Regions from separate parts of the Empedobacter falsenii genome, predicted to be linked through region 3. Evidence: riboswitches for the same ligand, from Rfam matches in the RefSeq annotation. Region 3 holds a riboswitch; each other region holds the start of a gene.

Region 1 (7,639 bases), 1.5 Mb from region 3:
TCTTTTACTTTTTTAATTTTTTGCCGAACAACCTGCCATCGTTGTAATACGGACAGCTTCTGTTGGAGGCAAAGTATTGTTACGTTCTACTAAACTTTGTACTGCGTTACGTGCAATTTCTTTGTAAACATTAGCTACAACAGTATCTTCTTGCATTGCAGCTGGACGACCAACGTCAGCAGCTTCGCGAATAGATTGTACAATTGGAATTTCGCCTAAGAAAGGAACACCAATTTGTTCTGCTAAGTTCTTTGCACCATTTTGTCCAAAGATATAATATTTGTTGTTAGGTAATTCTTCTGGTGTAAAATACGCCATATTTTCTACAATTCCTAAAACTGGAACATTAATCGCTTCCATTTGGAACATTCCAACTCCTTTTTTCGCATCTGCTAATGCAATATTTTGAGGTGTAGAAACCACAACTGCTCCTGTAATTGGAACTTGTTGAACGATAGATAAATGAATATCACCTGTTCCTGGAGGTAAATCGATTAATAAGAAATCTAATTCTCCCCAATGTGCATCACGAATCATTTGATTTAATGCTTTTGCAGCCATCGGTCCTCTCCAAACAATTGCTTGATCTGTATCAGCAAAGAAACCAATTGATAATAACTTGATTCCGTAAGCTTCTACTGGTTTTATTTTCGTTTTTCCATTAACTTCTACAGAATATGGACGAGCATCTTGACAATCGAACATAATTGGCATAGAAGGTCCGTAGATATCAGCATCTAATAAACCAACTTTGAATCCCATGTTTGCTAAACTAATTGCTAAGTTTGATGAAACAGTAGATTTACCAACACCACCTTTTCCTGATGCTACAGCGATAATATTTTTAACACCTGGCAATTCTGAACCTTTGATTTCGTTCGGATTTTTTTCTTCAACTTCAACAGAAATGTTAAGTTTAAGATTTGACTCAGGTAAATTTTCTTTAAATGCATTTTTCAACGCAATTTCCAAACGCTTGCGTTCGTGCATTGCAGGCGAAGGAGAAACAATATCCAAAATAATATCATTTCCCATCACTTGAGCGTTACGCATCCAATTGCGAATACCCAATTCTTCTAATACTTGATATATTTGATCTCTTGTGTAAGCCATCTTTTAAATTTAATGAGACAAAATTACGAAGAATCAAAGACTTTAAATAATCTAAAAACGTGATTTTAATTGTTTTGCTTTATAATTTGATAAATAGACTTAATTTGATGTATATTTAAACTTTAAATCTGACTATGGAAGAGCATATTATTTATCTGACGAATATAAGAAAACAGATTATTGATGAGCTTGAACAACACTCTCTGAAACAACTACTTTATATACCTGTTGGCTATAAAAACAATTTGTTTTGGAATGCTGCTCATGTTTTGGCAACACAGCAATTGATCCATTATTATTTAACCGATAATAGGATGTTGGTCGATATTCAGTTTATCCAGAAGTATAAAAAAGGAACAATTGGAAATACGGAAGTAACAGAAGAGGATGTGACAGAATTGAAGGAAATGTTGGAAAGTACACCAATGCAGATGTTCAAGGATTATCGTTCGGAAAAACTATCGTATTATCGATCATATAAAACAAGTTTTGGTATGACGTTAGAATCGATTGAAGATGCAATTTTGTACAACAATATTCACGAAGCAATGCATTTGGGCTATATGATGGCGATGAAAAAGAATATTCCTTTTTAAAATCAAACGCAGAATAAAATTTAAAAATTTAGATGTTAACATATAGAGATGCTAAACGAAGAGATTTAGAAAAAATAACAGAAATTTATAATTCGACAATAGCTTCGCGATTAGTGACTGCCGATACAGAACAAGTTTCAGTTGAAAGTAAAGTAAAATGGTTCGAAGAACATTCACCTGAAAAAAGACCACTTTGGGTTGTAGAAAATGAATCGAAAGACATTGTAGGTTGGGTAAGTTTTCAATCTTTTTATGGAAGACCAGCTTATGATGCAACTGTAGAAATTAGCATTTATTTAGATGCTACGCAACGTGGAAAAGGTTTAGGAAAACAAGTGTTGGAATATAGCATTACGAAAGCGCCAGAATTTGGAATCAAAACGATTTTAGGTTTTATTTTTTCGCATAACGAACCGAGCTTGAAATTATTCAAACATTTTTGTTTCGAAGATTGGGGAAATTATCCCAATATTGCAACTTTAGACGGAATAGAAAGAAGTTTAACTATTTTAGGTAAACGAATCGCATAAAAAAAACCTCACTTCATTTGAAGTGAGGTTTTTTGGTTTATTAGATAAATTTTATTTACCAATACTCCAAATCAGTGCTTTTTCTTTAGTTGCTCTGTAAATTGTAACATGTTCTTCTTTCGGTTCTGGAGAATAATTCCATTGTAGATTTGGAAGTTTTTCTTGCGTTAAAATATTCTTCAAATCATCTGTATAAGGCAAAATATCACTTGCTCCAGATCCTGCAAACCATAACTTTTTTTGAGTAGAAGGAAATTTAGCTAAATCATTTTTTGCATTCAATAACATTTTATGATCGTTCCACCAAAGTGAAGGATCAATTGCAATATAATAATCAAACATTTCGGGTTGTTTCAGAAAAGTTTCCATGATAAATAATCCAGCCAACGATTCGCCAATAATTCCTTTTTGGGATTGAGTGCGATACTTTTTCGTGATTTCAGGAAATAATTCATCCTTGATAAAACTTCTAAATTCATTCGAACCACCCACAATATCGGCTATTTTTTTATCTTCTTCGTTTTCGGTTGGCGGACTCAAATCTTTGCGACGTTGTATATTTTCTATTCCAACCAAAATAACTGGTTTTATTTTTTTCGAAATAATCAAACTGTCCAATGTGTTTGCAATATGCGGAAAATCCTCTTTTGTTCCGCCATCTGGCATATACAAAACGAATAATGAATCCTGAGAAGTCGAATATTCTTTTGGAACCCAAACATTAATAATTCGCTTTTCATTCAGAATTTTAGAATCAATTGTAAATGTTTCATGTTTTGGAATAGGGTCGTCGTAAACAACTGGATTAGAGTTTTTGCAAGATGTCAAAAAACTAATAGAGATTACAACTAATAAATAGTTAAAAATCGATTTCATATATTTCATATTAAAGTGTTTTATCAAATATACAAAAATCATAAAGAGTTGATTTTCTATTTAATAAAAAAGACCACTAAAAAATTAGCAGTCTTTCTCAAATTATTTTCTAAAGAGTTTTTAATACTCTAAAAATCTCACTTTATCTTCGATTGGTTGACGAACAGCTTCTGGAGAATCTCCTTCAATTTTTCCCATATAGAAAACTCCAACACATTTTTCGCCTTCTTCCATAGTTGTAAATTCATCAACATTGGCGATAATATTTGCTGGAGAAGACCAATATGCACCAATATTTAAAGCGCTTGCCATTAACCACATATTTTGAACAGCCATAGAAGTAGCAGCTAATTCTTCCCATTCAGGATTTTTTTCTGTGTTGATAAAATTGATTAATACAATTTTATTCGACTTATCACATTTCTCAATTAATGCATTTATTTTTCTGTCGCTCAATTGATCTGTTGGCGTTCCTTGCACATAAACACGCTTTACGTATTCGCGGAAACGGTCTTTTGCAGGTCCTTCTAAAACAACAAAACGCCAAGGTTCTGTTTTTTTATGAGATGGCGCCCAATTTGCTGCCTCAAAAATTTGATTCAATTCTTCGCGCGTAATTTCTTCTTGATTGTATTGCGGAGGAAATATAGAGCGTCTATTTTTTATGATTGATAATAAATCGTTTGCATTCATGTTGTAACAATTATTAATTTTATTCTACTAATCAAGCAAATTTACATTAATTTCAATTAAACCAACGTTAAGATGAAAACATTAGATTACAACAAAATTGAGTATTACAAAAACAATAAATTTCAATTTGATATCGGGAAATATTTCAATCAATCATTAGAACTTTTCCAAAACAATTGGCAACCATTTGTTATTTATGCTCTTGTCGCAGCCATTATTTATATGTTTACTTCGTTCACTGTAATCGGATTGCTTTTTGTGATGTATCCACTTATAATGGGATTTATGATTGGTGCAGAACGTGCCGAAAACAAAATGTCGTTAGAATTGGGTGACTTTTTTGGAGGTTTCAAAAACATAGGAAGCTATTTCCTTTTAACACTTATCGTTATGGGAGTTTCGCTTGTCGTTTTGTCGCCTTATATTATTTTTTCTTTTTTACCACTTATGTTTAATGATCCCGAAAATGTAAACCCAGCATTGATGATTGGTTCATCACTTTTTGGGATGTTATACATCTTCGTGGCGATGGTATTTTTAATGTTCTTACAAGCGTGTATTTATCTGGCTCCGTATCTTATTCACTACGGAAATATGAATGCTATCGACGCAATGAAAACTTCTTATGCAATCGTAAAAAAGAATTTTTGGTGGATGGTTTTAATGGCGATTGTGGTTAGTCTGGTTGCTTCAATTGGTGCTATTGCTTGTTATGTAGGTGCTCTTGCAACGTATCCATTTGCTTATATTATGGTGTATTTTATGTTAAAAGATATGATTTTGACGGATGATGAAAAATCAGAAATTGATCTACTTGGTACAAATCAAGAATAATATTAATTTTATCGAATGTTAGCAAAGCATTCGATTTTTACGAAAATGAATGAATTGGGAGCTGCAAAAGTTCCCTTTTTTTTTATGATCGATTTTTTGAAAGAAAATGGAGAAGTAATTCCGTTAAATGAATTACCTGATGAGATAAAATTTGAAATAGATTCGCCAAAAAAAGAATCTTTTCAGAAAGATTTTAAATTCAATAAATTCCCGATTTCCTTTGACGAATATTTGCCAAAATTCAATTATGTTCACGATAATCTTTTGTTTGGAAATTCATATTTAACGAATTTAACTCTTCCAACAAAAATCGAAACGAATTTGACTTTAGACGAAATTTTTCAGTTTTCTGAAGCAAAATATAAATTGAAATATAAAGACGAATTTGTTTGTTTTTCTCCCGAACGTTTTGTGAAAATTGAAGATCAAAAAATCTTTTCAAATCCAATGAAAGGAACTATTGATGCTTCGATTCCAAATGCAAAACAACTCATTTTAAATGATGAAAAAGAAGCTGCCGAACATGCTACAATTGTCGATTTAATTAGAAATGATTTGAGTCTTGTTTCAGAAAATGTTGAGGTGACAAATTATCGATATATCGATGAGGTGAAGACAAATGATGCAACACTTTTGCAAGTAAGCTCTGAGATAAAAGGTGATTTGAACGATGATTATTACCAAAACTTAGGAACGATTTTCGATCAACTTATACCTGCTGGTTCTATTTGTGGTGCGCCCAAAAAGAAAACCGTCGAAATTATTTTAGAAGCCGAAAAGTATCATCGAAATTTTTATACAGGTGTTTTCGGCATTTTTGATGGCGAAAATCTTGATAGTGCTGTGATGATTCGTTTCATTGAAAATAATCAAGGTGAAATGTTTTTCAAGAGTGGAGGAGGAATAACGGCAAAAAGCAAAGCGAAAGCAGAATACGAAGAATTAATTCAGAAAGTATATGTTCCAATTTATTGAATCGATTTGTTGTGTGAATAAACAACTTCGAAATTTAGAATTTCATCAAGCGAGATTTGATCGGACAAGAAATGATAATTTTACTGAAATCAATCCGATTTTATTGAACGAAATTATTAAGTTTCCAACAGATTTAACGGATGAAAAATATAAAGTTAGAATTGTTTATGATCGAGAAATTCAAACGGTAGAATTTCAACCGTATCAAATCAAATCAATTGAAAGTATTCAACTTTTTGAGATCGAAAATAAAATTGATTATTCCTACAAATATTTAGATCGTTGGTTTTTTGATGAATATTTAAAAGAATCAAAAACAGATGATTTGGTGTTGATAAAATCAAATTATATTACCGATTGTATTTATTCGAATATTGTTTTTTTTGACGGTTCTCAATGGACCACGCCACGAAGTTTTTTGTTGAAAGGAACAATGAGAGAAGCTTTGTTGCAATCAGGCGAAATCATTCAGAAAAATATAAAGGTTTCAGATCTAGTTAATTTCAAATCGTTCAAACGAATCAATGCAATGATGAATTTGAACGAAAGTCAAGAGTTAGATATTTCATTGTTAATTCAATAACTCTATAAAATTGATAGAGTATTATTTGCATTTTCATTTTTTAACATTACCTTTGCATAACTTATCAAGAAAGGTGGAGGGATTGGCCCTGTGAAACCTTAGCAACCAGATGACTTATAATCTAAGGTGCTAAATCCAACCTATTAGAGGGAAAGATGAGTAAAAGTATTTCACTTTTATCTGTTGGTTTCTTGAAAGTTTTATGAAAATTAAAAATGAAAAGAAACAAATTTTTACTTGCTTCATTCGCATTTATTTGCGCATCTACACTTTTCGCTCAAGAAGTTGAAAAGGAGGAAACAAATCTTAACGAGGTTATTTTAATCGGTGGTCGTACATCAGAAAGAACGGTGGTTAATTCGTCAGTTCCTGTCGATATTATCGATGTTGAGAAATTGAAAACGTCTTCTCCTCAATTGAGTGTGAATGATATTTTGAATGTGGTTATTCCTTCTTTTAATTCGGTTCGTCAATCATCTGCCGATGGAACGGAGCATATCGATCCTGTGACGTTGCGTGGAATGGGGCCAGATCAGGTTTTGGTTTTGATTAATGGAAAACGTCGTCACACAACTTCGTTGGTGAATTACCAAAATACGGTAGGGAATGGTTCTGTAGGAACAGATTTAGGCGCAATTCCGATTTCAGCGATTGATAAAATTGAAGTTTTACGTGATGGTGCAGCTGCGCAATATGGTTCTGATGCGATTGCGGGGGTTGTAAATATTGTTTTGAAATCTAAACCAGGTGGTGACGCGTCTTTAACGTATGGTCAGACTTCTCGAAATGATGGAGAAACATACAATTTTAACGGAAGTTATGGAACGAAATTAGGACAATCAGGTTCAATTGTTTTTTCGGCGGTTGTAAGTGAGCGCAAGAAAACGAATCGTTCAAAAGATCATAATTTAGATATTTTTGGAGATAATTTCGCATACGATTTTGCAGATGATCCAGATGCAGCAAGAGCTGCGGATGATGCTAAAATTGCTGCTTTAGGACTTTCGAGAAAAGATTTTAGATTTCAAATTGGAGATGCGGCAATCAAAAATCAACAATTTTTTGTAAATGCTGAAACGGCGATTAATGATCGATTAGATTTTTATTCATTTGGAGGAGTTTCTTTACGTCAAGGAAATGGATTTGGTTTTAGAAGATTACCAAGCGAATTGTCTGAAGATGCGTTAAAAATTTATCCAAATGGTTTTCAAGCTACCTTAAAATCTAATGTAAATGATTATTCAAATTCGACAGGATTACGTTATTCATATGATGGATGGAAAGTTGAATTGAGTAATACTTTTGGTTTAAATTCATTCAAATATGATTTAGAAAATTCAATTAATCAATCATTAGGCTTAAATTCTCCAACCGATTTTTACGCAGGGAAACATCAATTTTTGCAAAATACAGTCAATTTAGATTTTTCGAAACGAATC
Region 2 (7,639 bases), 570 kb from region 3:
CAATAATACTCGATGTCACTAATGTAGGCATTGCAGCTTCAAAAATAGAGATTTTAGCCACATCACCTTTTATTCCAATTACGATGGCTAAAAGCATTACAACTGCAGGCGCAATCATTAATTTGTAAACCATAGACATCGAAATTTGTGACCATAATTTTCTCCAACCATTAAACTTTAATTGCAATCCAACCGAAAATAAAGCCAATGGACCTACGGTTGCAGCTAATTTGTCGAAGAATGGTTCGGCAGGAGATAAGTCGATAAATTGAGATAAAATCAATGCACTAATACAACCCAAAAATGGTGGGAAAGTAAATAATCGTTTCAAGATAAATTTAGAATCTATTGCTCCAGATCCATTACTTCCGCCTTTTAACGCAGAAACTATTCCGATGGTTGACAAGCATAAAAACATGGTTTGATCACAAATAATAGCAATACTCAAATACTTTTCTCCATAAAATGCTGAGATCAAAGGGAAACCAATAAAAGATGTATTGCTATAGCCGCTTGCCAATTCTAATGTTCTTCTCGAACGCTCCGAATACCCTTTTGCTTTGCTGTAGAATTTCATATAAAACAAACTTCCAACGGCTATAATGACAGTCGAAAAGATAGGAAATAGCATCTCTTGCGACCATTCTACTTTTTGTAAATACTTAAACGAGACTGCTGGTAAAGCCAAATATAAAATCCATGTATTGATCCCTTTATGAGCATCAGGATGTATAGATTTTGTTGCTTTAAACACCATTCCGGCGATTATACAGACTGCGATTAATATAAAGTTTACCATTTTTAGATATTTGGAATGCAAAGTTACAATCCCATTTTTTTTTACCCTTAAGATATCACTTTTTATTCAATGCTTATTTTTTATAAAATGGCAAGATTAGATATATTTAATTTATTATTATTGAAAATTACTTTTGAATAATGATTTTCATTTTCCAAAATAGCTGTAAATGGAGTAGGAGTTATTGTATCAGTTGTAGGAAACCAAGTTGTTTTAATAAAGTAATTTGGTAATAATATTTTCCCTTCATCTGAACCATTAGTACCAAAAGTTTCAAAATCTCCTTTCCAGAATTTAGATGTTGTTTTCTCTTCTAATACCAGATTGGTAGCTTCAATATCAGTTGTAGGTAAACCAATTTCAGAAATTCCTAAAATAGAATGTTGATCAAATTCTACATCGTTCTCATAAGCTAAATTATAATGTGTAATCATCTCAGCAAGATTTCTAGCTCCATCATAGAAATAAAAAGATTGTGCATTCCAATTTTCGAAGTTTGCAATATGTTGATCAGCATCGGTGTTTAGGATTTTAGTTTTATTTTGTATCCAATTAAATGCCTTTTCGAATTGATTTTTACAAACTAAAAAACTGAAATGATAAATATGTTCTTCGTTCGATTTTATAAAAGTTAATCTTGTCCAACCAACTTGTAAACTAAACTGATTTTCGTTTTCTTCAATTAACTCAAAAGCTAAAATAGTCGTATAAAATGATTTCGTTTTTTCTAACTCGTTTGTATATAATTGTAATTCTCTTATTTTCATTTTGTTATTTTTTATAAAAGTAAATCAACAAAAAAGAAGAAAGTAACAAGTTGAATTGATTTAATTAATCGCGTTATAAGAAAACTGTTTAATCTACTTCATACTCCAATAAGGCGAGATATGGATTACCTTTTAACTCAAGAACTTTTGCAAAAGCAGGTTCAGTTTTGTAACCATTCTTTTTAAGTTCGATGATTTTGTTTTTGAATGACTCGTCAAATTTTTCAAGTAGTTTCGCCTCAATGAGCATATGTCGATAGGCATTTTGTTCGGTTGGAATCTTATTCTCTAAATAAATCTCAATTTCAAACGTATCAATTCTAAAATTACACGTCAAACAAGTTTCGTTATTGTTTATTAATTGATCTATTTTGAATTCAATATAATGAGAAAAATTCTCTGTTAAATGATTTGTGGCCTTTTCAAAATTAGATGTTTCACCAATAATATCAATGTCACTATTTTCAATATTGATTTCAATCGGAATTGTACCTACTACAATAGGTTTGTATGTGTCAAGTTTTTCTAAAATTTGATGATTGCGCAACAAATGAAACACATTGTGTTGTATTTCATTTCCGTGTTCTAAATAATCAATGGTAAGAAAATTTTGCATCATTTTATTCTCATCATAGTTACCAAAGAAGTAGCAGCATGCGTTTCTTTGTTCGTTGTTTCGTTAACCACAAAAATCTCTGTGCGTATGGTGCTTATCTTTTTTCCGCCTTTTATCACATAGGCTTTTGATAGTAAATAATCACCCAAAGCAGGTCGTAAATAATTCACTTTTAACTCAACTGTTACCACATAACAATCGTCGTCATAGTGAGAAACAGCAGCATAACCAGATGAAACATCAACCAAAGAAGCAATCATAGCACCATTAAACATTCCGTGTTTACGTGTCATCATTTCTTGTTTCGGAATCTTAATCGAAACATAGTCTGTTTCGCATTCGATAAGTGATGCGTTATAAAATTTTAAGGTTTCCGAACGATTAAAACTTGCTTCTACTAATTCTCTTTTTTCTGACGTCATATAAAATTGCTTTCAACAAATATAGAGATTTGTCGAAAGCAATTTCAGTTATGCAGTTACGTTATTCAAGTTTTCTTCTCTGATAATTGTATTTTGATGCGACAAAATTACTTTATCCAAACCGCGGTAATAATTCCCTTTGTCGACGGTAATCAATAAATTATTTTTCGGAATTTTATTGATAATCTTATCGTTCGGGAAATGTTGTTTCGAGTTTTTGAAGGTAATAAATACATCATCTTCAGTTAGATTTTTGACATCATCTTCCGAAATAATATCAATCAATTCATAAGGTAAATAAAGTTGATCGAAGATATAATGAAACGTTTTAAGACGTTTTCCGTTCAATTCTTTGCTATGTTGCAAAAAATTTCTCAATCTATGTACAACAGCGTAGAAATTACCTACCAAAGGCGGTTTGGGAATATTACGCTCGAACAAGCAACCATCAATCAAACTAAGCGGAAGTTTGATATTCAATTCATCTGTTTTTACATTGTATAGATGACGATAATCCAAACCTCTTCTCTTGAATTCTTCGACAATATGATCTTTTAGCGCAGGAACTGTAATAGGTAATTGTTGGTTGATAAAATCGACCAATTTTCATCTGATATAGGAGCTAAATTAAGCTCAGAAATGTTTTGTGACATACAATAAATAGTTAAAATAAAACAATTATTGTATTTCGATAATAGGGGATTTTTCGTTGTTTTTGGATGAACTCCCGTATTGTTTTACCACCGTGGAGACTCCTCTCGGTTGGTATCGTTTTCTACGATTCGAAATACTGTGTAAAACTACATAAAAAATTGAATATCTAGTAATCTATTCTAATAATTTTATTTTAAAAAGATTATTTAGAATAATATTCTAAATAGGATTTTGTTTCGAGAAGAAAGTTTTGAATAATTACTTGATTTGTTTTTTTATATTCTACCATATAGATATATAGTAATACTAGTTCACTTATTCATTTTTCAATTTATCTCTATTCATCAACATTGTTAAACCTATGTCTCTATGTGGTTGTAATTTTTATGTTCTGAATTAGATGTGACCCTAAAATGAGTTTAGGGTGACAAGACTTTTATACTTCTGTATAAAAAAGAATGTAACGAACCCGTTATGTATTCTGATAATTTTATCAATATAAACCGTCAATTCGAGTGAAATTCTTTTAGAATTTTGTATCGAGAATAAGGTTTTAAAAGATAAAATTCTATTCTCGATACAATTTTTATTCATTACATTTCTAAAAATCACTCGAATTGACGAATTTTTATTCAAATTATAGAATAGGCTATAACTAATAAAATAAAGATTGTTAAGTTGAATTTATTTCAGCTTCTCATTAAGAAAACACCTCTATAATCTCCTCAAGGAGATATTTTTTACATATTGTCATTCAGAATGGAGCTTTAGCGGAATGAAGAATCTAAGCTTTCTCAACAAGAGATATTTCGAATTCGCTATTATAAATAGAGATTTAGAAAATTTTACAAATAATTAAGAAAAAATTAATTGTTTGCCGAAAAATATTTTATACATTTGGATAACAAAGTAATTAAAAAATGAAGTTTACGTGCTTATATATGTCGATTCGCAAACAGGTTTGGAATATCCAGACGTGGGAAAGTCATGTATACTAAAAAGAGATTTTATTTTTTAATATATTTTATGTTTCCCCGTCGAGTTTCGATGGGGATTTTTTTTGAACAAAAACAACAATTACCAATATAAAATTAAAAACAATGCAAAGTTTACAACAATTAACGATCCCAGTTTGGCCCTTAGAGGACAACACAATCTTAAACAATGTTTCGGTAACATTTCAACTTTTTGGACTTCCATTAGGAACAGCTCCAGTCATTTTGATTAACCATTCCTTACACGGAGATTCAGATTGTACCTATCATTGGGATGGGGTCATGGGGAAAAACAAAGCAATTGATCTTAATGAGTATACGGTAATCTGTATAGATATTCCTGGAAATGGCGTTTCCCAAACCATAAAGTACGACTATATTCCACGCGATCACATTACAGCACGCGATGTAGCGGTGTTGTTTTGGTTGACGTTATTTGAATTGGAAGTAGACGAGATTTTTGCCATTATTGGTGCAGACTTAGGTGGAGGATTAGCGTGGGAAATGGCTTGTTTGTTTCCGAATAAGGTGCTGAATATTATTCCGATAGCAGCAAGTCCTAAGACAACAGATTGGTTGGTAAAAGAGCCAACTGCCAAAAGCGAATACCTGAAATCTATTTTTTATTCGATAGATATATCACGCAATAGAGGCGATATATTGCAAGTTTCGCAATACATCAAATCGAAGATACATGTGATTTATGTGAAGGACGGAAACTTGTTCAACAAAGCAGAATTGAAACGTTATTACGCCAAACTGCAAGAGTTTAACAAACATGTGCAGTTTCATGAAATAGAACAAATAGAAAACAACGAATTATTGAAAGCCAATATCGATGAGGTTGAAAAAATAGTAGATGGCATCCTCGAAAAAGAGTTTATTAATAATGTCGCATAATCCAAAAAGCTCCTGAGAAGGAGCTTTTTTTTGGAATTTAAAATACTATTTAAATATTTCTTTAAATTCATCTAAATATGACAACTTTTCATATCCAAGATATTTTATTTTTTCATTGATTTCACTTTTTACTTCAAAATAGTTTTTGTGATAGAATTGTGATATTTTAATAATTTTATCTTCATTTTTATATAAATAGAGATATTCGTATGTTTTACTATTAGAACTTAAATGGCTTACTTTAAATCCTTTTATATCAGATGATTTATAAATTTCAGTTTTAACACCAAAAAAACGTTCTACAATTATATCATTATTAATGAATTCTACTGTTATACATTTAGTTCTAAATTCTCCATAAAAGAAACTAATAGTAGCAAAAGAAAAAAATACAGGTAAGAATATTTTTGGAAATAATTTATCATCATAAAATGGTGAAGTAAACACTGAATAAGTAAATATGATAAAAAAGATTAAGAAAATAAGTGAAAATAATAAAGGCATATATGCTTTTAATGTAAATTTAGTTTTCATTGTTTTTTTCAATAATATTTCCAAATATACCAAAAATCTCTTATCAAACCCTTTGTTGCAAAACTACAATTCAACAAATTTCCTCCCACTTTCGTTCGTGTTTTCTTCGACCGTTCTTCGACGAGAATGCCGTTTTTCCGAAGGTTCGTCGAACAATGGTCGAACGATGGTCGAACAAGCTAAAAATCGACCAAAAATACAAATTTCATCGACCTATGATGAATAGAGGTTTAGCGAGGTTTTTATTTTGCTACAATACTGTTATTGAATAAAAAGCAACCGGACAAAAGTGGACAAATGTGGACAGAAGCGGACAAATGTGGACACAAAATGGCGTTTTTGTAAATCGTGTTGTTTCTGTTGCTAACTTTATGAATATTAACAATAAAAACTTGCAATTATGGCAGAAATTAAAAAAGGAATCCTTGGTGGATTCTCAGGAAAAGTGGGAACTGTAGTAGGCGTTAATTGGCGTGGCAAAGACATTATTCGCAGTTTACCAAAAAAATCGAAAAAGCGACCTACTGATTTGCAATTGATGCAGCAGATCAAATTCAAGAAAGTGATTGGTTTCTTGCAACCAATTCGTCCAGTTCTTAATCTGTATTTTGGGAATAGAGTTGGGTTAAAATCGCGCTACAACATTGCGACGTCTTATACGCTGAGCAATGCATTGGACATGGTGAATGATTTGCCTGTTATTGTGTTGGAGCGTGTGTTGGTATCAAAAGGTGATCTGGTTGGCTTTTTGCAACCTACGATAGATACGGCTGGTGGGGATACTTTCCAAATGAATTGGGAAGATAATTCTGGGCAAGGCAATGCGCAGCCTTCGGATCTTGTGAATGTTATTTGCTATTGTGAAGAACTAAATTCGTTTGAAGTATTTCAAAATATTGAGAATCGTAATTCTATGATTATAGATATTGCTTTACCAACCTATTACAATGGCAAAAAGGTTAACTTTTGGGCGTTTCTGAATAGTGAAACAAAGGCGATGGCGAGTACCAGTATCTACCTTGGCGAGCATACAGTTGTATAAGGATAGTCATGAAATGCAGTTTGTTGATTGGAGTGATTTTTCGGTACAATACTTTAATTAACGACGTAGAAGAATGAAGAAAAATTGTATCGAAAATAGAATTTTATAAATGTTGTTCAAATTTATTTTAACCACATTGAGACATAGTTTTAGCAATGATGGCTTGTAAAGATTAGTTGAAAATACGAATAGGTAAACAACTAATTTCAATACAAAATCATTTGGTTTTATGTTTCTATGTGGTTATTTTTTTGGGTAGTGGACATATGTTATCTTTTGAACTTTATGCTTGGTGTAAAACTCTGACAGAACCTCGTTTATATTAATGGTTTTAATCCTAAAACATTCCAACTATACGCTAGTTTATTGTCTAACACAATCGATTTGAGTACTCTACAAGAAGAAAAGAGATAGCTTGATTATGCGTAGAGGAATATTTATTGTTTTGTAAATATTTGGTTATTATATGTTTATGTTGTAAATTGGTTAGTCCTAACCCTAACTAAATATATGAAAAATGATTTATTTTCACAAAATGATGGAGAGGCATTGAAGGATATGAAACTCCTGCTACTAGAATTCCAAAAAACTTTTCTACTGTTAGAAGAAAGTCAGAAATTCTATGATAATGCAGACCTGAAAAGTTTGCTTAACGTGAGTGACAAAACGTTGTATCGGATGAGGAAAACGAATAAGATTCCTTATATTAAGTTTGGAAATAAATTCTATTATCCAAAACAGTTTTTTAACCAAATGGCTCTTTGATAAGAGCTTTTTTTGTGGGGGTAGTTTTTGTATTTTGGTATATTGTTTATTAGTTTTGTAGATAAAATTTAGATAAAATTATGAACGAAACTGTAACAGTTGACGAAGCTATTTCAAAAGGACATAGAATGATTACTTATCCTGT
Region 3 (7,639 bases):
ATGCAAATATTCTGCATAAGCTTCAGCCAAACGATCGGCAATTGCTTTTACCATAATCGAATTGTAATCATCTAAATTAGTTTCGTAAGCTTTGGCAACCTCTTCAATTTCTTGTCCTGCAGTCACAGCAAATGCACCTATGTAATCTTGAATATTTGAATCTTTTGGCGCAATAAAATCAGCAATCGAAATATTTGGTTGCTCTTTCGATTTTTTTGCTTGTTGACGAAGTGTGTAGAATTCTTCGATTTTGTTATCATTTTCATCAAACAATTCAATCGTGTCATCGTTTACCGTATTCGCTTTGAAAAGCCCAAAAACAGCTTTTGGTTTTGCTAAATTTTCAGTTTCGATTTTATTTAACATCGACAATGCATCAACATATAATTCTTTGGCATTTGTTCCAACAATTTCATCATCTAAAATCGCTGGAAACTTTCCGTGTAAATCCCACGTTTTGAAAAATGGAGTCCAATCTATAAAATCTCTTAATTCAGAAACTGTTGTTTGATGCGTAAAAACACCTAATTTATTTGGTTTAAAAGGTTTATTTTCTTCAAAATCAACTTTTAATTTATTTTTTCGAGCATCTTCAATCGATAGATATTCCTTTGATACAGCACGATTCAAGAAACCTTCTCTAATTTTTGTATAATCAGTAGTTGTTTCTGTAAGTAATTCTGCTTGTTGATTTCCAATCAATTTTTGACAAATTGTAACCGAACGAGAAGCATCTAAAACATGAATTGCTTTATCGTATTCTGGTGCAATTTTAACAGCTGTATGCGCTTTAGAAGTCGTAGCGCCACCAATCATCAATGGAATATCAAGATTAAGACGTTTCATTTCTCTAGCAACATGCACCATTTCATCTAACGAAGGGGTAATCAACCCAGAAAGACCAATCACATCGACATTATTTTTTTGCGCTTCATCTAAAATCGTTTCAGAAGAAACCATTACACCTAAATCTATTATTTCGAAACCATTACAACTCAAAACAACAGAAACAATATTTTTCCCAATATCGTGAACATCGCCTTTAACAGTCGCCATTAAGATTTTTGAAGGTTCTTTATCTGTTTTATTTCTAAGTTTTTCTTCCTCTAAAAATGGTGTTAAATAAGCAACCGATTTTTTCATCACACGTGCTGATTTAACTACTTGAGGCAAGAACATTTTTCCACTTCCGAAAAGGTCTCCAACGACGTTCATTCCATCCATCAAAGGACCTTCAATAACACGTAAAGGAGAACCAATTTTTTCTAAAGCTTCGGCAGTATCTTCGTCAATAAATTCTGTAATTCCTTTAACCAAAGAAATTTCAATACGTTTTTCTAATGGTAACTCACGCCAAGCATCATCTTTCTTTTTCTCTTTTGTAACACCTTTTAGATGTTCAGCAAAATCAATCAAACGCTCTGTCGCATCATCACGTCGATCCAATAAAACATCTTCAACGTGTTCTAATAAATCTTTTGGAATATCATCATAAATCTCAATCATTTCTGGATTGACGATTCCCATATCCATTCCGTGTTTGATGGCGTGATATAAAAACGCTGTGTGCATCGCTTCACGAACTGCATTATTTCCACGGAACGAAAACGAAACATTCGAAACTCCACCCGAAACTAATGCATGTGGAAGATTTTCTTTGATCCATTTAGTTGCATCAAAAAAATCGATTGCATTTCGACGATGTTCGTCCATTCCTGTTGCAACTGGGAAAATGTTCACATCAAAAATGATATCTCTTGGATTGAAATTTACTTCATTCACCAAAATATCATACGAACGTTTTACAATTTCTATTCGGCGTTCATAATTATCTGCTTGACCTTTTTCATCAAACGCCATAACGACTGTTGCAGCACCATAACGCTTAATTTTTTTGGCATGTTCAATAAATAATTCTTCGCCTTCTTTTAAAGAGATTGAGTTGACAATCGCTTTACCTTGAACATTTTTTAGACCAGCTTCGATAATTTCCCATTTCGAAGAATCAATCATAATTGGAACTTTCGAAATATCGGGTTCAGAAGCAATCAAACGTAAATATTTCACCATAGAAGCAACACCATCAAGCATTCCTTCATCCATATTGATGTCGATAATTTGCGCGCCACCATCTACTTGATCACGTGCAACTTGAAGTGCTTCTTCAAATTTTTCTTCTTTGATTAATCGCAAGAATTTTTTAGAACCAGTTACATTTGTACGTTCACCAACGTTTACAAAGTTTGAATTTTCACGTACAATTAAAGGTTCTAATCCAGAAAGTTGAATTTTTACGCCTGACATTCTACATTAATTTTTCGAGGTTCGTATTCTTTTGCTAAATCTGCCATCAATTTGATATGATCTGGTGTAGTTCCACAACATCCACCTAAAATATTTACCAATTTTTTATCCAAGAAGGGTTTGATAAAATCTCGCATCATTTCAGGAGTTTCATCGTATCCACCGAAAGCATTTGGTAAACCAGCATTTGGATATGCGCTCACATAAAATGGAGCTTTTTCGGCTAAAACTTCCAAATATGGAATCAAATCTGTTGCACCTAAAGCGCAATTTAATCCAACTGAAATTAAATCAATATGTTCTAATGAAATCAAGAAAGCTTCGGTTGTTTGTCCAGAAAGCGTACGTCCAGATTTATCTGTAATTGTACCAGAAGCCATTAATGGAACGTTAATACCTGTTTTTTCTATCGCATCTTGAATTCCATAAAATGCAGCTTTTGCATTTAAAGTATCAAAAATAGTTTCAACAAGTAAAATATCGGCACCAGCTTCTAACATTGTTTTTGCTTGACGATAATAAACATTTGCCAATAAATCAAAATCCACATCGCGATAACTTGGATCGTTAACTTGTGGCGAAATAGAGGCAGTTTTGTTCGTAGGACCTAAAGAGCCAACAACAAAACGAGGTTTATCTGGCGTAGAAAACTCTTCACACGCTTCTTTCGCTAAACGAACGGCTTCGTAATTTAATTCATCAACCAAATCAACCATATCATAATCAACCATAGAAATAATATTGGCATTGAACGTATTTGTTTCGATCAAATCCGCGCCAGCAGCCAAATATTCTCTGTGTATATCTTTGATAATTTGCGGTTGCGTTAAAACCAATAAATCGTTATTTCCTTTTAAAGACGTATGAAAATCCTTGAATCGTTCTCCACGATAATCTTCTTCTTGTAAATTATGCTTTTGGATCATTGTTCCCATCGCACCATCTAAAATTACAATACGCTCTTTTAGTATATCGTCTAATTTCATTCTAAATATTTTAAAAGCTTTATGGGAAGAAGTGTGAGGTGAGTCCTTATCTTTCTCTATTTGAGTAGGATTTAGCACCCAACTATACTTTGGGTTGCTAAGATTTCAACGGGCCTATTCCCTCCATCTTTCTTTATAAAGCTATGTGCAAAATTATTTAAAGTATTGAAAATAAAAAAATCAAGATTGAAAAAAACGAGTTTAGAATTTGGTTCATAGAAATAATTTTTGTTTGAAATAGTTCAAAATCTCTAATAGGTCATTTTTGAAATTTATTTTAGAAAATTATTCTTTAAAATGCTATTTTTAAAGAAATAATATTTTAATCAATTGTTAAAACTAATCGTTTTTAGAATATTTTTAATATAAAAAGGTTTTCTTGAAAAAATATTAAGATTTGTTTTTTCTTTTAATTGTATTTTTTAGAAAATTATTTTTACATATTGATATTTATAGAATAAAATTCATAATTTGTGTGTTTTTATTACTAATTACGGAAAATATTAAATTAAAAAGATGAAATTAATTTGGATATATAGAATTCTTTCACCTAAATTTGTCCTCAGAAATAGTTCATTAAAATTTACATTTTATCAAGAAAAGTGGAGGGAAATGGCCCAAAGAAACTTTAGCAACCTGATTAACAAATCAAGGTGCTAAATCCATCCTTATAGGAAAGATGAATAAAAACTACTGTAAACCAATCATTCAATAATATTCTTTATTCAAAATGGTTCAATTGTTTTTATGCGATTGAACCATTTTTTTTCTTCACTTTTCTCTGATAAAAAATTATTAAAACAAAAGAATACATGAAAAAAATAAATATCGGATTGTTCGGATTTGGAGTTGTAGGAGAAGGAATTTACAAGGTTTTAGAAGAAAAACCACAATTGAATGCTGCAATTAAAAAAATTGTGATTAAAGATAATTCTAAACCTAGAAATGCTCCGTCTGAATTATTTTCGACTAATGCGGATGATATTTTAAATGATGATGAAATAAATGTTGTTGTTGAGTTAATTTCGGATGCTGATGCGGCGCATGATATCATTATAAAAGCGTTCAATAAAGGAAAACATGTGGTAAGTGCAAATAAAAAATTGATTGCCGATCATCACAAAGAATTATTGGATTTGCAAGCAAAAAATAATGTTTCTTTTCTTTATGAAGCATCTGTTTGTGGATCAGTTCCGATTATTAGAAATTTAGAAGAATATTTTGATAATGACTTATTGAATTATGTTTCTGGAATTGTAAATGGAACAACAAATTACATTTTGACGAAAATGGCAAATGAAAATGAGTCGTATCAAGATGCCTTAAAAGCAGCGCAAGAAAGTGGTTTTGCAGAAGCTGATCCAACGGCTGATGTAGAAGGTTTTGATGCGTCGAGTAAATTAGCAATTATTACGTTGCATGCTTTCGGTAAAAAGATTGATGTTGATCAAGTTATTCGAAAAGGAATTACTTCGTTGAAAGTGGAAGATTTTAAATACGCGAAAGAAAAAAATTATACTATAAAGTTGATTGCGAATTCTAAAATTAATCATCAAACAGGTGAAATTACATCAACAGTTTTACCAACTTTTGTTGAATTAAATAAAACAATTGCACTTGTAAACAACGAATATAATGGTGTTTTGATTGGAAGTTCGCTTTCGGATGAACAATTTTTGTATGGAAAAGGAGCAGGGCGTTTCCCAACTTCTTCTGCCGTTTTGAGTGATATTTCTGCGTTAAAATATGATTATCAATATTCGATTCGAAAATATGAAAACAAAGAAGAAGGAGTTTTTAATCAAACAGGAAAAAAGAGAATTTACATCGGTTTTGAGAATCAAGCAGATGATGTTTCAAACATTTTTGATGAAATAGAAGAGCGTTATCAAAGTAAAAATTATAATCACATTGTTGGTGTGATTGATATAGAAAAGCTCAAACAAAAAGAGATTATTGAAAATCCAAAACTTTCGATAATTGCGTTTGAGTAAATTTTTGTGATTAAAAAGCCTCAATATTAATTGAGGCTTTTTTGTAAATCTAAAAATCAAGGTTTTTGTAAATACTTTTTCAATAAAAGTTTTAGTGGTTTATTTTTAATTAATCCAGCATAAGTCATTTCAATTTTAAAATTTTTTGAGATTAAAACCCAGTATGGATAACTAATTTGTTCGTTTTTATCAATAAATTCTTCTAAAAATGGGTGAGTTTTTTTATCCGATTTAGGTTCATATTTTTTGTTTAAAAAAATAATTGATTCATTCGTTTCTGCGTCAAATTCTATAAAATAAATGTCGTTGTTCAGAATTTGAAGTAATTCATCATCTTTTTCTAATTGTTTCTTTTGAATCATGCAGTAACTACACCAATTGGTAGAAAAATAAAGCAGAATTGGTTTAGGATTTTCATTAAAAATTGAATTAAATTTTTCTATTGAAATCTGAGCTTGAAGATTCAATGAAGATAAAATGAATATGAAGTACCAGATTTTCATTAGCGTAAATTGTATCGAACACCTATAAAACCTCTTGTTCCCTGCATAGGTGTATAGCTGTAATCATTTGGCTCAAAAATAACATCGTTTCTTCCTTTAGGAGGAGTAACACCATTTCCAGGTTCTCCGAATGGATCCCACCAACGAGCAATAACATCGCCTTTTGGTAAAACATTAAAAATATTTTTTACTCCAACATAGAGTTCAATATTATTTTTAAATAATTTACTTAATTGAATATTGGTAATAAAAGTTGGCTTTGAATATTCAGGTCGATAATCATTTTCTACGCGAGGTAATTTCATTTTGTCATTATAATTGGCGGTTAAATCAATAGTAAAACCTTTTTTGAATGCATAACTTGCTAAGAAATTTCCAGACCATTTCGGTGCGTGATATTGAACTTCTTTTTCGCCATTTTCTTTTTTGTAAACATCCATATAGGTTGCGCCAAGCATTATTTTTAGAGGAAAGTCAAATGTTGCATCTATGTTTAAAGAAACTCCTTGAGATATTGCGTATCCATCTAAATTGTCATAGATAATCTTTGTTTCGTCAGTATCTGTATCAGCAATAATTTTGTTTGTGAAATAAGAATAGAATGTTGTGAAATCAAAGTTTAGAGCTGCAAAAGAAGTTGGTAGTTTGAACACATAATTAATATTTCCATTATATGATTTTTCAGGTTTTAATTCATTCTCAAAAACTACTTGTCTAGCTCCACTTAATGCACGATGATCTTCTGTGAAAACATTCACAACACGAAATCCTGTACCAAAACTTGCTCTTAAAGTATGATGAGATGAAGGTGAAAATTTGTAAGCTACTCTTGGAGAGTGTATTCCTTTATGTGTTTTATCGTAATCAAATCTATAACCAATTAAAAGTTTATTTTCAGTATTCAAAGCCCATTCGTCTTGTACAAAAAAACCAGGAATCGGTGTGTTCATTGGATTATTCTTGATTAGATTATTATCTTCATCATATTCTCCAGTCCCTCTTGTGTTATCATCGTAATAAGTATACTTGAATGAAGTTCCTAAAAGTAAACTATGTTGTCCAATTATTTTATCCCAATAAGCTTGAGCAAAAACAACTTGTTGTTTTCCTTGATACGATTCTGTACCATAAAATGAATTCTGTTGATGAAAATTATAAGAAAATTGAGCCATTATTTTCTCTTTTAGAGGTAATTGATACATTCCTATCGCTTCAAAACGATTTGTCATAATGCTTTCTGCATAAACTTCGTCATTTCCTCTGTGTAGTTTTCTTTTCCAATTCATTTGACCTCCCCATCTATCTTCATATAAATAACGTAAAGCAACCGATGCTGTTCTATTTTCTTGACGTTCAAAATCAAATTTATTGAATAACGTGATGCGATCTTGTAATGTTACATCTGTAAAACCGTCGTTATTTTTATCTTTCTTGTTTCCATATTTAAAGTAATTAAAGCCAAATAAACCATTTACCTTTTCTCCTAAATTATATTTGTATCCACCATCAAGATTGGTTTCCAACCAAGAAGTTGTAAAAGCATCCAAAGATAATTTTGGAGCAGATTTAGGAGATTTGGTAATTACATTAATTATACCTCCCATAGCTTCTGTTCCATAAAGGGAAGATGCTGGCCCTTTTACGACTTCTATTCGTTCAACCAAAGAATTCGGAATTCCGCTCAAACCATAAACTGTAGATAGAGAAGAAACAATTGGCATTCCATCAATTAAAATCATGGTATAAGGACCTTCCATTCCGTTAATATGAATATCACCTGTGTTGCAAACGTTACAATTTAATTGCGGTTGAACACCATTTATTAATTGTACAGCGTCAAATAATGAAGGTG
Region 4 (7,639 bases), 550 kb from region 3:
AGTCAAGCAAAAGGTGCTGTAAATTCTGCCGAAGCTCAATACGAAATGGCTAAAAAAGGTGCTACAGATAATCAATTGAAACAATTGCGTGCAAAAGTTGCTGGCTTGAAAGAGCAATTAGATTATGCAGAAAAATCAAATCATAGACTAAAAAATATGCTTCGAGATAGTCTTGTCCCACAACAAAGTTATGATGAAGTTTATGCTAAATATCAAGGTGCTAAAAATCAATATTTAGCTGCAAAAGCGGAATTAGCTGATGCCGAAAATGGAGCGCGTGTAGAACAACAACAAATGGCTTTGGGACAAAAAGAGCGTGCTTTGGGAGCTTTGCAAGAAGTTGATGTTGCTGAGGCGGAAAGACACATCAAAGCACCACAAGACATGACGGTTGAAACAATTAATCTGAAAGTTGGAGAATTAGCTTTGGCTGGATATTCTATTGCAAATGGGATTTTGGAAGAAACTACATTTTTTAGATTTACAATTCCTGAGAATAAAATCGGACAATTGCAAAAAAATCAAATCGTCAATTTAAAAGTTCCTTATAAAAATAATATGGTTTTGAAAGGTAAAATTGTTTCGATAAAAGTTCTTAATTCATATGCAAATATTTCAACTGCCTATCCTGATATCGATCAACAACAATCCCAATATGAAGTAAAAGTTGTTCCTGTTGACTATAAACAAGCTGCTCAACTATTGACAAAAGCAAATGTAGTTTTAGATCTTAATGCTAAATAAATTCTGATGAAAACGATTTTTCATTTAATTATACGAGAATTCAAACTTTTCTTCAAGAATCCTGTTTTACCAATTTTATTCTTGGGAGCACCTATTATGTATGGTGTTCTAATCGGAAATGTTTATAAAAAAGGGAATGTAACCGATTTACCAATTATTGTTGTTGACGAAGATCATACGACGACAAGTCAGAAAATTATTCAGATGTTAGATGAAAATGAATCGGTGAAAGTTGCTGAAGTTTTACCTTCAACATTTGATTCTAAGAATAAAGCTTTAGCAATCGGAGCTGAAGTTGTGGTTGTTATTCCTCGAAACTTTCAATCTGATGTACAGCAAAAAAAATTACCCGAAATCGCTTATTTTGTAGATGCTTCAAACACGTTAACTTCTAATACAGCAGCAATCGCAATTACGACAGTTCTAACAACAATGAAAGCCGGAATTTCAATAGAAACAGCTAGAAAACAAGGCGTTCCTGAATATATTGCTACACAAAGCTACGAACCATTCAAATCAACGATGATTCGCCAAAATATCAGAAGTGGAAACTACTTATATTTTATGCTTCCAGGTGTTTTATTAACCGTATTACAACAGGTTTTATTATTAGGTTTAGCACTTTCATTTGCTTCAGAATTTGAGAATAGGACATTTAATGAATTGATCTCAAAATCATCCAATCCATTTACCATTTTATTCGTCAAAACTTTTCCTTATTTATTTATGTCAGTATTTATATATATGCTGTATTATTGGTTCGGAATGTTTTATGACATGAAATTAGAAACCGAATTTTGGCCATTCTTTACGTCTTCTCTTGCATTTATTTTAGCCGTTTGTTTTTTGGGTTTTTTAGTCAGTATTCTTCTTCCAAGCCAACTAAAAGCAACCGAAGTTTTGATGGTTGTTGCAACACCAAGTTTCATTTTAAGTGGATTTACATGGCCTTTAAGTCAAATGCCAAAATGGATTCAAGCAATTGCAGATTGCATTCCATTAACACATTATTTGAAAATATTCCGAATACTTTTCATCGAAAAAGGCGATCCTGCGTTAATTCAACCACATTTAAATAATCTAATTGTAATAGGAAGTATTTGCTTTGTCTTATCTTTGGCCATTCTAATCGTTAAAATAAGAAAAGCTAAACAATCGATGAAACAAATCGAAACAGAAAAGATTTAGCATCTTTTTTAACTTACAAAACAGATAATAAACCATGAATTTTCTTACAGTTGAAAATCTAACCAAATCATATGGAATCCGAACTTTATTTGAAAATGTAAATTTTCATGTAAATGAAGGAGACCAAATCGCATTCGTAGCAAAAAACGGAAGTGGAAAATCTACTTTACTTAAAATTTTAGCTGGATTAGAAACGGCTGATTCTGGCGAAGTTCGTCCAAATAAAGGTGTTAAAATCTTAATGTTAGATCAAAGTGATGATTTTGACGAAAATTTAAAAAGTGAAGAATATATTTTCAATCATTCGAATGAAGTTTTAGATATTGTTCGACAATATGAAAACATGATCGAAAATGATCCAACAAATCCTGATTTAATTGATTTAATGGGAAAAATGGATGTTTTAGATGCATGGAAAGTTGAACCAACAATCAAGGAAATTTTATCAAAATTGAAAATTGATTTCTTGGATCAAAAAATTGGAAAACTTTCTGGTGGTCAGCGCAAACGTATTTCTTTAGCAAAATTTTTGATTGATTTAAGTTTCGAAACTGGATATGTTCTTTTGATTTTAGATGAGCCTACCAACCATTTGGATATTGAAATGGTAGAATGGCTTGAATATTTCTTGAACAAAGAAAACAAAACATTGATTTTGGTTACGCACGATCGTTATTTCTTAGATGCAATTTGTACCAAAATTCTCGAAATGGAGGACAAAACATTGTATGTACATTCGGGAAATTACGAAACTTATATCACGAATAAAGCATTGCGTATCGAAAATCAAAATGCGACAATTGACAAAGCGAAAAACCTTTATCGTAAAGAGATTGAATGGATGCGTCGTCAACCGCAAGCACGTACAACAAAGTCTAAATCTCGTATTGATGCGTTTTATGATACTGAAAAAGTGGCTAAACATAAAATTGTCGATCAACAAGTAAAATTAGAGATGGTGATGACGCGTTTGGGTCAAAAAATCATTGAGATGGAACATGTCTCGAAAGCATTTGGTCAAAAGAAAATTTTAGATGATTTCTCTTATATTTTCGCTCGTGGTGGAAAAATTGGTTTAGTCGGAAAAAATGGTGTTGGAAAAACCACTTTCTTGAAAATGTTAGAAGGAATCGAAACGATGGATTCTGGAACAATTGAACGTGGAGAAACCTTAAATATTGGACATTTTAAACAAGATGGGATAGAATTTAAAGGCGACGAACGTGTCATTGAGTTTGTGAAAGATATTGCAGATTTTTTCCCTCTTTCTAATGGAAAAGAAATGCGTGCAGAACAGTTCTTAGAAATGTTTTTATTTACGCCAGAACAACAACATACTTTTATCTCAAAGTTGAGTGGTGGAGAGAAAAAACGTCTGCAATTATTGGCAATTTTGTATAAAAATCCTAACTTTTTGATTCTTGATGAGCCAACAAACGATTTAGATTTACCTACTTTAACGGTTCTTGAAAGTTTCTTAGAAGAATATCAAGGTTGTTTATTAGTTGTTTCCCACGATAGATATTTTATGGATAAAGTGGTCGATGAATTAATGATTTTTGAAGGCGAAGGAAAAATTTCTCGTTATATGGGAACATATACAGAATATCACATCGAGAATAAAAACAAGCCCATAACTGAAGATAAAAAGGTTGAAAAAGAAATCGTTATTCAGGAAAAAGTTGAATCGAAAGAGAAAAATGCAGAGACAAAACCAAAAAAATTATCGTTTAAAGAACAACGAGAATTAGAAGAAATCAATAAATCTTTACCAATTCTTGAAGCCAAAAAAGAAGAATTAACGAATTTACTTTCCGACCCAAATTTAGGTTATGACAAAATCGCAACTATTGGAGATGAACTACAAAAAATTGTAGACGAATTAGAAGAAAAAGAATTTCGTTGGTTAGAATTAAGCGAATAAAAATATTGAAAAGGAACTTTTTTTGAGTTCCTTTTTTTGTTTTAAAAATTTATTTGTACATTTATTCTATCAATCATCAGGAGTTTCTGAAAAATCAGAACACCAACCGAGCCAAAACCGCGCTACGGTGGTATAGAATGAGGGCAAACGCCAAAATAAAAGGTTATTCTCTACTCTATCCTGTTGTTTTTATCATTAAAAAATTAAAACAATGGAAAATCTAAAAAATGAATTTGTCGTATTATTCCGTGAATTAACTGACAACGAATTAGTCGATCGCTTTAATCAAAATGTAGGAAATAGTTCCTGGAATTCTGCCAGAAGATGTTATGTCAAAACATTATTTGACGAATTACAATACCGTAATTTTGATTGCGCAACCATAGAAAGAGGAAACACATTTTCGCTTCAACATTATGTAGTATTAATTGAAAATAGATTAGAATATTTAGATCAAACATAAAAAAAAGGAAAACTTGTTTCAAGTTTTCCTTTATATTTTATGGTAGACAATATTACTTACTCTGCTCTTTTATAAAATCATTAATCGTAACATTTAATCGCTTATTTCGGATATCTTTTTCAAAACGAATTGGTTCTGCAACACGTTCTGCACAATCTTTCATCCCGCAATTTTCGCATGTAACCGCAACTTCTTTTACAGGAATTGATGGGTCATTCATAAATTTAATTTTACGTTGTGCTGATTTGTACAACACACCTATCGTTACGCTTCTTAAATAATTTGGATTGAATGGATCTTTCGTTGCTGAAGAAATTACATAATATTTTTGATTATTATTGAACGGATACAAAGAAATTTGTGCAGAAATCTCATGATGATCATCTTGATGCTTTTCCAATTCTTTCAAAACATTTAACGAAACCCAACGACGACAATAATGCTCATCCGTTTCATTTGCTTGTGGCGACTGTTGTTGATTAAGGTGAAGTTCTTTCGTTAATTTATATGAATTTGAGCCAACTTTTGCTGACAAACGCAAGAAAAACAAATCACGAATATTAAAATGTTTGGGTAACAAATTTGTCATTCGTTGATAAACCGTCTCAGGAGATTCGGTATATTTTCCAAGAATTTCTTGAAATTTAGACAAATCATGATGCTCTATAGCAAACAAATTCTGCATATCCTTCAACAATTTTTCTTCTGGTAACAACAACGCTCCAGCAAAATAAGATGCATAAAAATTGTTTAACAATTGATCAAAATTATCGAAACTTGCCCACGAAAATGTATACAAACGTTCCTTCAAATCAAGGTAATTATAGCCTAATTCTTTCGCTAAAATAAATCGTTTTTGATCATTGTCAGAATTGATATTGATATACAAAAGTTTTTTCTCTTTGATAAAAATAGAACGCAATTTCGCTAAATCCTTCCCTCCTAAAGAAGTGAAATCTTCATAAAGAATGGTATAATTATATTCCTCTTTCAGAATTTCCTCCATCGTTTCATTTTTCACAAAATCTTCTGATTCAATCAAATATTCTTGTAAAAAACTTTTTGCTGATTTTTCAATTTCAGGAAAATAATTATCATTTGCTTCCTGAAAAGACCTCAACGAAGCCAAGAAAAAACTTTCGCGCGTAAGATTATAATTATTACCTATTTCAATCAACGTAGAAATAAACGCATTTACCTTCATTGGGGCGTTAGAAATGATCTCAATTAAATCTCTTTCTTCAATTCCGAAGAGTTCCAAAGGAATTTCTTGCAATAAATTTGATTGTAGAATCTCAGCGACTGGTGCTAAATTTTTATCTAATTTTAAGGAAACTATCTCATCGTAAGGAATTTCCAACGCTTCGGCAAGAGCAACAATTTTATCAGTTTTTGGATATTTTTTACCTTTTTCGATCTCATTCAAATACGACTTCGAAAGTCCAGTTAACTTAGATAACTTAAACAATGACAAATCTTTAGCCGTTCTAACTTGTTTTAGTTTTAACCCAAAAATTAATTTAATGTATTCTTCTTGCATAATTTTTTCAAAAATATTTGGTAAATGTAAACGAATTTTTATAATTTAGCGAACGTTCGCTGGAAGTAAAATTCCGCTCGAATAACCAAAACCAAAATTACAACAAAAACACAAAAAATGGATACTATTACAAGTGAATTAAAATTATCGCAGAATAAGCTGGATAGTTATCCAGATGTTTTGACAACCGAAGCGGTTAAATTTTTAACAGCTTTACACAAAAATTTCAATGAAAGACGTTTAGAACTTTTAGCGAATCGACAAGAAAGACAAATCTTTTTTGATTTGGGGAATTTTCCAACTTTTTTGTCAGAAACAAAGGAAATCAGAAATGGTGATTGGACAGCAGCTCCAATTCCAGCTGATTTACAAGACAGACGCGTTGAAATAACTGGTCCAGTTGACCGTAAAATGGTAATTAATGCGTTAAACTCTTGCGCTAAAACATTTATGGCCGATTTTGAAGATAGTAATTCTCCAACATGGGATAACAATCTTCAAGGACAACAAAATTTAAGAGATGCAGTAAATGGTACTATTTCATTCGAAAATAATGGAAAAAAGTATCATTTAAACGAAAAAACTGCTGTCTTGCTTGTAAGACCGAGAGGTTTACATTTGAATGAAAAGAATATCATAATAGATAAACAAGAAATATCAGGCTCACTATTTGACTTTGGTTTATATTTTTTCCATAATGCACACACGTTACTTTCCAAGCAAAGTGGGCCTTATTTCTATCTTCCTAAATTAGAACATCACCTAGAAGCACGCTGGTGGAACGATGTTTTTGTTTTCGCACAAAATTATTTAAACATTCCACAAGCTACGATTAAAGCTACAGTTTTGATCGAAACTATAACAGCTTCTTTTCAGTTAGATGAAATTATTTACGAATTAAAAGACCACATCGCAGGCCTTAACTGCGGTCGTTGGGATTATATATTTTCTTATATCAAAAAATTTAAGAAACACCCAAATTTTATTGTTCCAGATCGTTCACAAGTTACGATGACTTCGCCTTTTATGGCTGCATATTCACAAGCAGTTATTCAACGTTGTCATAAACGAAACATACATGCAATTGGTGGAATGGCTGCTCAAATTCCGATTAAGAATGATGAAAAAGCCAATGAAATTGCCTTTGAAAAAGTGAAGAATGATAAACTTCGCGAAGTAAAAAATGGACACGATGGAACGTGGGTTGCGCATCCTGCTTTGGTAAAAGTCGCAAAAGATATTTTTGACGAATATATGCCACAAGCTAATCAAATTGACAATAAGCGAGAAGATGTTGTAACAACTGCCGAGGCTTTGTTAGAATTGCCAAAAGGAACAGTTACAGAACAAGGAATTAGAGACAATATTAATGTCGGAATTTTATACATCGAAAGTTGGTTATCTGGAAAAGGAGCCGCAGCTTTATATAACTTAATGGAAGACGCAGCAACAGCAGAAATCTCTCGTACGCAGGTTTGGCAATGGTTAAGCCAGTCGATTACGTTAGAAAACGGATGCGAATTTAACAGTGACAAATACAAAAAATTAAGAGCCGAAGAGGTTCAAAAAATAAAAGAATTAGTTGGTGAGGAAAACTATTTGAACGGAAGATTTGAAGAAGCTATTTCAATCTTTGACGAATTAGTTTTATCGCACAAGTTTACCGAATTTTTAACATTAGAAGCCTATAAGTATATTGATTAAGCCCTTATAACCAGACACACACAAAAAGAAATACACACACAACACACATTCATAAACAAAACACAAAAAACACAAT

What was found. Region 3 has a riboswitch for S-adenosylmethionine ahead of FH779_RS08485 (homocysteine S-methyltransferase family protein). Riboswitches for the same ligand answer to the same signal wherever they lie in the genome.
Region 1: another riboswitch for S-adenosylmethionine. It lies ahead of FH779_RS15755 (TonB-dependent receptor plug domain-containing protein); the one in region 3 lies ahead of FH779_RS08485 (homocysteine S-methyltransferase family protein).
Region 2: another riboswitch for S-adenosylmethionine. It lies ahead of FH779_RS11135 (hypothetical protein); the one in region 3 lies ahead of FH779_RS08485 (homocysteine S-methyltransferase family protein).
Region 4: another riboswitch for S-adenosylmethionine. It lies ahead of FH779_RS11055 (hypothetical protein); the one in region 3 lies ahead of FH779_RS08485 (homocysteine S-methyltransferase family protein).

Annotation. Positions count from the first base shown of each region.
Region 1 covers NZ_CP040908.1:3,374,697-3,382,335, reverse strand. The annotation lists gene FH779_RS15795 (Mrp/NBP35 family ATP-binding protein) at 13-1,113, opposite strand; gene FH779_RS15790 (DinB family protein) at 1,248-1,709, shown strand; gene FH779_RS15785 (GNAT family N-acetyltransferase) at 1,742-2,239, shown strand; gene FH779_RS15780 (alpha/beta hydrolase) at 2,291-3,115, opposite strand; gene FH779_RS15775 (nitroreductase family protein) at 3,236-3,808, opposite strand; gene FH779_RS15770 (hypothetical protein) at 3,881-4,642, shown strand; gene FH779_RS15765 (aminodeoxychorismate synthase component I) at 4,658-5,617, shown strand; gene FH779_RS15760 (aminotransferase class IV) at 5,601-6,200, shown strand; SAM riboswitch class I at 6,259-6,362, shown strand; gene FH779_RS15755 (TonB-dependent receptor plug domain-containing protein) at 6,416-7,639, shown strand, end outside.
Region 2 covers NZ_CP040908.1:2,396,763-2,404,401, reverse strand. The annotation lists gene FH779_RS11155 (AEC family transporter) at 1-799, opposite strand, end outside; gene FH779_RS11150 (VOC family protein) at 880-1,566, opposite strand; gene FH779_RS11145 (DUF4269 domain-containing protein) at 1,655-2,185, opposite strand; gene FH779_RS11140 (PaaI family thioesterase) at 2,182-2,604, opposite strand; gene FH779_RS11135 (hypothetical protein) at 2,653-3,207, opposite strand; SAM-I-IV-variant riboswitch at 3,306-3,400, opposite strand; gene FH779_RS11130 (alpha/beta fold hydrolase) at 4,359-5,153, shown strand; gene FH779_RS11125 (hypothetical protein) at 5,199-5,687, opposite strand; gene FH779_RS11120 (DUF6266 family protein) at 6,088-6,729, shown strand; gene FH779_RS17685 (helix-turn-helix domain-containing protein) at 7,240-7,494, shown strand; gene FH779_RS11110 (metal-dependent hydrolase) at 7,575-7,639, shown strand, end outside.
Region 3 covers NZ_CP040908.1:1,826,628-1,834,266, forward strand. The annotation lists gene metH (methionine synthase) at 1-2,304, opposite strand, end outside; gene FH779_RS08485 (homocysteine S-methyltransferase family protein) at 2,292-3,290, opposite strand; SAM riboswitch class I at 3,334-3,432, opposite strand; SAM riboswitch class I at 3,878-3,976, shown strand; gene FH779_RS08490 (homoserine dehydrogenase) at 4,103-5,284, shown strand; gene FH779_RS08495 (hypothetical protein) at 5,341-5,646, opposite strand; gene FH779_RS08500 (TonB-dependent receptor plug domain-containing protein) at 5,787-7,639, opposite strand, start outside.
Region 4 covers NZ_CP040908.1:2,378,727-2,386,365, forward strand. The annotation lists gene FH779_RS11040 (HlyD family secretion protein) at 1-744, shown strand, start outside; gene FH779_RS11045 (ABC transporter permease) at 751-1,932, shown strand; gene FH779_RS11050 (ABC-F family ATP-binding cassette domain-containing protein) at 1,967-3,856, shown strand; SAM-I-IV-variant riboswitch at 3,925-4,024, shown strand; gene FH779_RS11055 (hypothetical protein) at 4,068-4,319, shown strand; gene FH779_RS11060 (helix-turn-helix domain-containing protein) at 4,372-5,859, opposite strand; gene aceB (malate synthase A) at 5,977-7,563, shown strand.